DNA from 3 places in the Ralstonia insidiosa genome. Region 1 is predicted to be linked to each of the others. Evidence: predicted binding sites of a transcription regulator. Region 1 holds the regulator's gene; each other region holds the start of a gene.
What was found. The regulator FliA, encoded in region 1, starts transcription of late flagellar genes. The targets are predictions, from matches to a motif close to CTAAAGTTTNNNNNNNNNNNGCCGNTA.
Positions count from the first base shown of each region.

Region 2: F7R11_RS21125 (flagellin N-terminal helical domain-containing protein) is a predicted target of FliA. The motif match lies at 1,270-1,296, and genes of this name have one in related genera.
Region 3: flgK (flagellar hook-associated protein FlgK) is a predicted target of FliA. The motif match lies at 1,044-1,070, and genes of this name have one in related genera.

Region 1 covers NZ_VZPV01000002.1:221,459-224,735, forward strand. The annotation lists gene F7R11_RS17750 (MBL fold metallo-hydrolase) at 300-1,382, shown strand; gene F7R11_RS17755 (RNA polymerase sigma factor FliA) at 1,418-2,179, opposite strand; gene F7R11_RS17760 (MinD/ParA family ATP-binding protein) at 2,188-2,982, opposite strand; gene flhF (flagellar biosynthesis GTPase FlhF) at 2,997-3,277, opposite strand, start outside.
Region 2 covers NZ_VZPV01000002.1:946,853-950,129, reverse strand. The annotation lists gene fliD (flagellar filament capping protein FliD) at 1-119, opposite strand, end outside; gene F7R11_RS21125 (flagellin N-terminal helical domain-containing protein) at 335-1,156, opposite strand; gene F7R11_RS21120 (LuxR C-terminal-related transcriptional regulator) at 1,561-2,196, shown strand; gene F7R11_RS21115 (putative bifunctional diguanylate cyclase/phosphodiesterase) at 2,330-3,277, opposite strand, start outside.
Region 3 covers NZ_VZPV01000002.1:934,155-937,431, forward strand. The annotation lists gene flgJ (flagellar assembly peptidoglycan hydrolase FlgJ) at 1-1,004, shown strand, start outside; gene flgK (flagellar hook-associated protein FlgK) at 1,123-3,060, shown strand; gene flgL (flagellar hook-associated protein FlgL) at 3,126-3,277, shown strand, end outside.

The DNA of each region.
Region 1 (3,277 bases):
CTCGCCGCCGGTTTCTGACAACCTGTCAAATTGTTGGCGGTCCCCTTTTTTTATGCGCATCGTGCGCATCCGTAACATCGGTTTGCCCAGCCAAGCGATGAGATGAATCCATTGTGGTCCTTGAGGAAGGTTGAACTGCCGCGACTCCGTAGCGGAATGTGCTGCGCAGCGCGCCTCAGCGAGGCGGATTCAGCCTAGGCAGTGGCTCACCCAAAGTTCAAGAAGCAACACAACTTCATATTCCTTGATATTCAAACGGGCTCCCTCAACTGCGGGACTCGTCCATCCCCAGCGATGCCATGAAGAACCCTCACTATGATCCGGCCAAGCCTCACCACACGCCGGATGGCTTCCGCAACCGCTACCCGCATCCGCGCCCCGGCGGGGATTTCTGGAAATGGCAACGCGAGCGCCGCAAGTCAGGGCTCCCCAAACCGCCCACACTGGACCTCGCCTGCATTGCCCCCAACCTGAGCGCGGTACACCAGCCGCCTGACGTGCCGCAGCTCACCTGGATCGGCCATGAAACACTGCTGCTGCAGATTGATGGGCTCAACGTGCTGACAGACCCGGTGTTCTCCAAGCGCGCTTCGCCGCTGCCGTTTGCCGGCCCGCGCCGCCACCAGCCGCCGGGGCTGTCGCTCAAGCAGTTGCCGCATATCGACCTGGTGCTGATCTCGCACAACCACTACGACCATCTGGACCGTGCCAGCGTGCGTGCGCTGATGCATCAGCCGGGCGGCGCACCGATGTTTTTCGTGCCGCTGGGTATCGACCACTGGTTTGCGCGCAACGTGCGCGGCACGCGCCTATCAGGTGACAAGCCCAACGTGCGCGCCTTCGACTGGGACGATGAAGCACACTTCGGCCCCTTCACCGCGCATTTCTGCGCCGTACAGCATTGGTCCGCACGCGGCCTGTACGACCGCAACCAGACGCTGTGGGGCAGTTGGGCACTGCTGCATCCGCGCCTGCGCTTCTGGTTCTCGGGTGATCTGGGGTATTCGCAAGACACGCGCGACATCGGCACGCGCTTCGGCCACTTTGATGTGGCCGCGATTGCCGTGGGCGCGTACGAGCCACGCTGGTTCATGAAGGCCCAGCACATCGACCCGACCGAGGCGGTGCAGGTCATGCAGGACATCGGTGCGCGGCAGGCGGTGGGCATCCACTGGGGCACGTTCGCGCTGACGGACGAACCGCTGGACCAGCCCATCGCCGATCTGGCCAACGCATTGAAGGTTGCCGACGTGCCCGCAGAACGCTTCGCCCTCTTCAAGCATGGCGAGACGCGCGTATGGGATGCAGCGGCCCAACGCCTTGTCACCGCATTACCCAAAGAAAACGCGCGGCCGCGAGATGACTCGCTGGCCGCGCAATAAGACTTTGGCAGGGAAAGCTCGGAACTACGCCGGCATCAGGTCGGCGTCGGCAGCCATGCGCGATCACGCAGACGAGCGCGGATGCGTGCGATGGCCTGGCTGTGGATCTGGCACACGCGCGATTCCGACACGCCCATCACGGCGCCGATCTCACGCAGGTTCAGATCCTGTTCGTAGTACAGGCTCATCATGAGCTTCTCGCGCTCGGGCAACCCCTCGATGGCGGCCACCACCGATTCGCGCAAGTCGTGGTCCAGCAACTGGTCCAGCGGCGTCAAATCGTTCTCGGCAGCGCGGTTCTCGATGAAGGCGTCGGCGTCTTCGCGGTCGAAATCTTCGTAGTACAGCAGCTGGCTGCCCTGCAGGTCGACCAGTTGCTTCTGGTAGTCGGCCAGCGACATGTTCAGCGCAGCGGCAATTTCCGTTTCCGTGGGCGCACGGCCCTTTTGCTGCTGCAGCTTCTGGATCGCCTGCTCGATCGTGCGGGCGCTGCGGCGCAGGCCGCGCGGCAGCCAATCGGAGCCACGCAGCTCGTCCAGGATTGCGCCGCGAATACGCTGGGCCGCGTAGAACTCGAACTGCACGCCCTGCGTTTCTTCATAGCGCGACAGCGCATCGAGCAAACCCATCATGCCGGCCTGGATCAGATCGTCGAGTTCGACGCTGGCCGGCAGCTTCACCATCATCTGGTTGGCAATGCGGCGTACCAGCGGTGCATACGTCGCCATCTCGTCGGACTTGGTCTTGCGACCGGTTGCGGTGTACATATCCATGCCTGCCTTTGGCGCTTCGTTCATGGTGCGCCTCAATAAACCATCTCGGCCGCGCGCGCGGTCGCGCGGGGCGTCAGGATCGACGTTGTTTGTGCCGCCTCATGGGCCGCCGCATCCGGCGCAGCCTGAGTCGGTTCTTGCGCCGATACCGTCACCCGCGACGCCGCCGTGCTACCAGCGACATCAGCGGCCTGGGCCTCGGCGCTGGCCCAGCTCAGCATCTCTTCGGCAAGCTGGCGGAAGGCCATGGCCGAAGGCGATGCGGGAAACGCGCTCGCCACGGGCTTGCCGAGCGAGAGCGCCAGTTCTACGTGCCGGTCTTCCGGCAGATAACCGGCAAAGTCGATCCGGGTGTTCAGATACTGCCCCACCGTGTTGGCCAGGTTGCCGAACACGCGCACGGCGGAGTCCACCGAATGCGCACCGCACACCACGGTGCGGATGCCGGCGCCGCTACCTTGCAGCACAGCGGTTTTCTTGAGCAGCGTGTACGCGCTCTTGATGCCTTCCGGACCGTCGGTGAAGGTCAGCAGCACGTCATCGCAAGCCTCGGCCACGGTGGCGAGCGCGCGGGTACCGAAATGCGCGGCCACCAGCGTCACGTCCGCCTTGTCGTCGTACTGTTCGAGCATGCCCGCCACAGCCAGCATGGTCTGCGCGCTCACCACGGCGGCGTCGCGGCCCATGGCGGACAGCGCAATGCGCAGGTTGTCGACAAAGTCATCCACCTGCTCTTGCTCGCCGATCACCAGCACGCGGCGGCTGGCTGCCTGACCGAGCATGCGGCGCAGCCCGGCGGCTTGATCCTTGGCGAAAGGTGTGGTCATGCTCGCCCCCTTGTTCAGGCGAAATCGAAAGCGGCCAGGCCCGGTTCGCGGCTGCGTGCGGCGCCTTGCGCCACCAGCAGCGATTCATCTGAATCCAGCGCGAACGACGATTGCTCGGCACTTGCACGGAAGCTGCGGTGGATCAGCAGCTTCTTGTTCGGTACTGCAATGTCCTCCGGCACACGCTGGCCGTACGACACGTAGTGCAGCGGCAGGCGGCGGCGGATCATCACGTCCATGGCGTGGCCCACCGATGCAGCCTCGTCGATCTTGGTCAGAATGCAGCCGGCCAGGT
Region 2 (3,277 bases), 730 kb from region 1:
CTTTCCACGCTCATCAGGCTGGTGACCAGCGAGTTGACGTCGATGCTCGTCCCGATACCGGGAATCGAGATCGGCGGTACGTAGTTGCTGGTGGTGGAAGAGGTCGTGGTGGTCGCCATGATCGAATCTGGTGAACGTCTGCGTCGGCGGAAGTCTCTCTTCTCAACGGCAGTGCCTGCCACTTCTTTAGGGCATGGCGCCCATACGCCGCCCCTGATAAAGGGGGGTATCGATCAACAAAAGAAAAGGCCGGCGCCCCGAAGAGCGCCGGCCTTTACCGACTCCTGCGCCCAGCCGCCTGTACCAGACAGGCCGGGCCAGCATCAGCCTGCTATTAGCCCTTCAGCAGGTTCAGAATGCTGTTCGGTGCCGAGTTGGCTTGCGCCAGCATGGCCGTACCCGCTTGCTGCAGGATGTTCTGGCGGGTCATGTTCGACGTTTCCGACGCGTAGTCCGTATCGATCATGGTCGACTTGGCAGCCGACAGCGCGGTGTTCGACGAGGTCAGCGTGTTGATGGTCGAGCTCAGACCGCTTTGTTGTGCACCCAGGCTTGCGCGAGCTGCCTTCAGGTTGGTCAGGTCGGTGGCAATGGCAGCTTGGGCTGCCGTGGCGTTGGCAGCGCTGGTCACGCTCGTACCGGTCAGCGTACCGAAGGACGACAGGTTGGCGTTGGTAACCGTAGCAACGTCCGTGGTCGAGCTTTGGCCGTACTGGAACGCCGTCGAGGTCACCGAACCATCGAACAGTTTGGCGCCGTTGTAGTTGGCGTTGGTTTCGATGTTCTTGTTGGCCGTGGCCAGCTGTTGGTATTCCTTGTCCAGGTTGGCCTGGTCGGTGGTCGACAGACCGCCGTTGTTGGCTTCCACTGCCAGCTGGTTCATACGCTGCAGGTTGTTTTCAACCTGGCCCAGGTACGAGTCGGCCGTTTGCAGATACGACTGTGCGTTGTTGGCGTTCTGGATACCCTGGGTTTGGGCGTTCAGCGTGGTGGTCAGGCTGGAGGCCACAGCGTAAGCAGCGGCATCGTCCTTGGCGCTGTTCACGCGCAGGCCGGTCGACAGGCGTTGCAGCGACGTTTGCAGAGCGTTCTGCGATTGCGACAGAGCTTGCTGCGTTTGCAGGGACGAGATGTTGGTATTAAGGCTGAGGGACATGACGGCTCCTAAGTTTCCCGATGGCGTTGTTGCCCGTTTGATTGCTCGTTCCGGCTAGGCCGGGCAACGTGACCTGCAACTTGAAGGGGATCAGGTCTGCGTTGTACTCAGGTTATCGGTGGCCCCGGCAGAAAGTTTAGGGGCAACTTGACAAATTTGTGCGCGAGCGGCGGTTTGGCTCCGGCGGCACCCCCTACTTCCGCCCCCCACCAAAAGAGGCGCCGGGCCGTCTTCTTGGCAGATACGTGCTCGGCTATACTCGATCGACCAGTTCAGAGGCGCCCGCATCCCTATATAGAGAGCGCCATCGCACAGATGGGGAGTTGCAGGCCCGCCGGACCAGCCCAAAACCTGCCGGCGGTTAGAAGAGCTCAAGTCGAGCCCGTTTGACCGCAACGCCCACCATGCTCAACGTTCTGATTGTCGAACCGCACGATATTGCCCGTGCAGGCTTGCGCCAGATCCTCAAGGATTCACGCCTGGCCCGGCAGATCGAGGCCGTACCCGACCTGCACAACGCCAACCAAGACCTGCTTGCCGAACGCGAGTGGGACGTCATGCTGTTCTCGGTGGAATCTGCCACCGGTGACGAATTCCTGACCATCAAGGCCGTCCGCCAGCAGCATGCGCGCCTGGCCGTGCTGGCGCTGGGCCGCCACCCCGAGGCGCTGCTGGCCGTGCGCGCACTCAAGGCCGGCGCATCCGGTTATCTGCCGATGGACGCCACCCAGCCGCAGTTGCTGGCGGCCGTCAACGCCATCTCCAAGGGTAAGAAATACCTGCCGTCCGACCTGGTGGAAGTGCTGGCCGACAATCTGAACGTCGACTGGGACAAGCCCCGCCACGACATCCTGTCCGACCGGGAATTCCAGACCCTGCGCATGCTTGGCTCCGGCCGCACACTGAGTGAGATTGCCGAGGCGCTGCAGATCAGCGCCAAGACGGTCAGCGTGTATCGGGGGCGGGTGCTCACGAAGATGAGGCTGCGCAACAACGCCGAGGTGACCATGTACGTGGTCAGCAACGGGTTGCAGCTATAGGGCGTCCCGCAAAGCTACTGCGCCGTCCGATCTTGACCCTGCGATGCTCGCCGTACGCGTGTACGGCTGCGCTTCTCGTGTCAACCTCGGGCGGCTCGCTACGCTTTTCAGGACACCCTGAAAAGACTCGAAATCACAGGAGACGTGGCTCGCGCAACCCATAGCGACGCACGTTCTCGCGCACCAGATCCTGCACGGCAGATGGCTCCAGCGGCCGTGTAAGCAGGTAGCCCTGATACTCATCGCAGCCAATTTCGCGCAGGAATTCGAGCTGCCCGGTGGTCTCCACACCTTCAGCCACGGTCTTCATGCCCATCGCTTGCGCCATCATGATGATGGCCCGCGTGATGGCGGCGCGCTCGGCCACGTGCGGCAAGTCCTGCACGAACGAGCGGTCGATCTTGAGCGTGTCGATCGGGAAGCGGTGCAGATACGAAAGCGATGAGTATCCAGTGCCGAAATCGTCCAGCGCCAGCGACACCCCCATCGCGCGCAGCTCGGTCAGCAGCGCATGTAGCGACGGATCATCGCGGATCAGGATGCCCTCGGTCATCTCCAACTCAACCGCGTCCCCTGGCAAGCCGCTGGTGGACAGCGCCCCACGCACCATGGCACTGAGCTGCCCCGAACTGAATGCTTGCCCTGACAGGTTGATCGACATGCGCAGTTGCGGCAGCCCGATGCGGCGCCAGCGCGCAAGCTGATCGCAAGCGGCGCGCAGGATCCAGCGGTCGATCTCGACGATCAGGCCGGTCTCTTCCGCGTCTTGAATGAACTGGCCGGGCATCATGCGGCCGAAATCTGCCGAGTTCCAGCGGATGAGCGCCTCGACGCTGACGATGCGGCCGCTCTTCACGTCCACGCGCGGCTGGTAATCGGCGTAGAACTCGTTGCGGTCGCTGGCGCGGCGCAGGCCCGATTCAATGCGGAAACGGCGCGAAACGCGGTCGTCCAGATCGCTGGTGAAGGTCTGGAAGTTGTTGCGGCCGCGCTCCTTGGCCAGGTACATGGCCGCGTCGGCCTTGCGCAGCAGGGTGTTGGGGTCGTCGCCGTCGTGGGGTGCCACGGCAATGCCGATCGA
Region 3 (3,277 bases), 710 kb from region 1:
GTGCCGCCAAGACCGTCGCCAAGCAGTTCGACGCGATCTTCGTGAACATGATGCTCAAGCAGATGCGCGATGCATCGCCGCAGAACGGGCCGTTCGATTCGTCGTCGACCAAGATGTACACGTCGATGCTTGACCAGCAGCTCTCGCAGACGATGGCATCGCGCGGCGTGGGCGTAGCAGACCAGTTGCTCAAGCAGATGCTGCGTCAGGCCAACCATGTGAACCCGGATGCCGGTGGGCCGGTGAATACCGCGCTGTCCAACACCACCGCCACGAACACCGCCTTGCCGGGGGCAACAGGCTCCACGTCGGACACCGCCAAGGCCATCGCCCGCTCGTCGCTCAACAGCATGGCCGCTGCGGTTGCGCCCGGCACGGAAGACGATGGCTCGGGCATCAGCACCGTGCCGCGCCCGGGTCTGGAAGAGCGCGTGCAGCGCGCCCTGGCTGCCCTGCGCAAGCAGGCCGGGGCGGACCAGAGCGGCCAGTCGACCGGCGCACTGCCGGATGTAGATTTGTCGACCGTGGCTTCCGAGCCGCGTGGTGATCGCATGGCCAGCTTCTACAACAAGCTGATCGGCCACGCCTCGCAGGCCGCGCAGGAAACCGGCATTCCGGCCAACTTCATGATCGGCCACGCCGCACTGGAGTCCGGCTGGGGCCGCCGCGAAATCAAGTCCAGCGACGGCACCAACACGCACAACCTGTTCGGCATCAAGGCCGGCGGCTCGTGGACGGGCAAGACGGCCACGGTGACCACCACCGAATACGTGGGCGGCGTCGCGCACAAGGTCCAGGAGAAGTTCCGCGTCTACGGCTCGTACGCCGAGGCGTTCAAGGACTACGCCAATCTGCTGGCCAACAACCCGCGCTACAGCAACGTCGTGGCGGCGGGCAACGGTAACGACGCGGCCTCGTTTGCCAAGGGCTTGCAACGTGCGGGTTACGCCACAGACCCGAACTACGCCAACAAGATCATGGCGGTGCTCAAACAGATCGTTTGACGTTCGCTATCAACGAGAAAAACCAATAGTGTCGGCCGGCTCAAGTTTGATCAGAGCCGGCCGATGTTGTTTGTAGGGTCCATCTTGGCGGCACTGTGCTGCCTGCATCGAGACAAACATGAGCAGCTCCCTCCTGAATATTGGCGCGACCGGCCTGCAGGTCGCCAATATCAACCTACAGGTGACCGGCAACAACATCGCCAACGCCAACACGCCTGGCTATTCGCGCCAGGAGGCCGTGCAGACGGAGAACATTCCGCTGTACGCCGGCGTTGGCTATCTGGGGCAGGGTGCGAATGTGACGACCGTCAAGCGTATCTACGACCAGTTCCTGACGGCCCAAGTGCAGAGCGGCCAGGCCGCCACCAGCTCGGCTGACCAGCTCAATAGCCTGGTGTCCGGTCTGAGCCAGTACATGTCGGATAGCAACAGCGGGCTCTCCTCGGCGCTGACCAGCTTCTTCAACGGGGCCGACGGTCTGACGTCCAACCCGTCGAGCACCACCGCGCGCCAGGTGTTCCTGAACGCCGCGGCGGGCTTGCAGAGCCGTTTCAATTCGATTGCCGGCCAGTTGACCTCGCTGTCTGGCCAGGTCAACACGCAGGTGCAGACGCAGATCAGCTCGGTCAACAGCGTGGCGCAGCAGATTGCTGGCCTGAACGACCAGATTGCCAAGGCTGAGGCCTCCACCGGCCAGCCTGCCAATGACCTGCGTGACCAGCGCGACCAGCTCGTGCAGACGCTCAACAAGTCGATCAAGGCCAGCGTGGTGCAGACCGGTGACGGTCAGTACAACATCTACGTGGGCAATGGTCAGGCGCTGGTGCAGGGCAACCAGAGCTACCAGCTGGCGGCCGTGCCGTCGCAGTACGACCCGACGCAACTATCGGTGGGCTACAAGAGCCCGGCCGGCACCGTCAACATTGACGACAGCCAACTGGGCGGCGGCGCCCTGGGGGGGCTGCTGGATTTCCGCCGCAACACGCTCATCCCGGCGCAGAACAGCCTGGGCAAGCTGGCTGCGGCCGTGTCGGCCGACGTGAACGCGCAGAACAACCTGGGTATGGACGCCAACGGCAAGATGGGGACGAACCTCTTCTCCGTGGCTGGCCCCACCGTTGCCGCCAGCAGCAACAACACCGGCAGCGCTACCGTCACGGCCAGCATCACCAACGCCAATGCGGGCCAAGGTTACGACTACCAGATCAAGTACCAGGGCGGCGCCTACACCGTTTCGCACTACCCGGATGGCTCTGCTTCCGTGACGGTGACGAGCTGGCCGACCACCATTGATGGCGTCACGATGAACCTGTCGGGCACCATGAACAGTGGGGATTCGTTCCTGGTGCGCCCGACCGCCAATGCGGCATCGAGCATGCAGACGCTCACCACCGACTATCACAACGTGGCGGCCGCCACGCCGGTAGTGCTCAACCAGGGCAGCAACAACACGGGCAGCGCTACGGTGTCGTCCATTGGTGTGGACAGCACGTACGCCGGCGCGCCGCTCACGTCGCCGGTCAACCTGACGTACAGCTCGGCGGTGGGTGGCTCGCTCTCGGGTTTCCCGGGCAGCGTGACGGTCAACGTCAACGGCACCAACACGACATACAGCGGCGGCACTGCGCCGTACACGCAGGGTGCGACGTACTCGTTCAATGGCGTGCAGCTGACGTTGTCGGGCACACCGGCCAACAACGACACGTTTGCCGTCTCGGCCAACACCGCCAACAGCACCGACGGCGGCAACGCCAGCGCGCTGGCCAAGCTGCGCAATGCCACGCTGCTCGACGGCGGCACCACCTCGATCGGCTCGTCGTGGAACAACCTCGTCACCAAGGTGGGCGTACAGGCCAACACGGCCAGCAGCAACCTGACCTCGCAGAAGGCGCTGCTGGCAAGCTCGCAGCAGCAGCAGTCGTCTGTGTCGGGCGTGAGCCTGGATGACGAGGCAATGAACCTGATGAAGTATCAGCAGGCCTACCAGGCATCGGCCAAGGTGATGCAGACGGCCAATACGCTGTTTGATTCCTTGCTGTCGATTGCCGGCGGCTGACCGGGCGGCTGAAGAATCCGCCCCATTTGTCGATAACGTCCTAAAGCCCTTCGTCCGGACCGATCATGCGAGTCAGTACCGCCCAATTCTTTGCTGCATCCACTGCTTCCATGCAGAACACGCAGTCGAACCTGATGACGCTGCAGCAGCAGATTGCGAGCGGCATTGCGCTCACCAGCGCGGGTGACAACCCGAGCGCGTTCGGCCAGATGTCGCA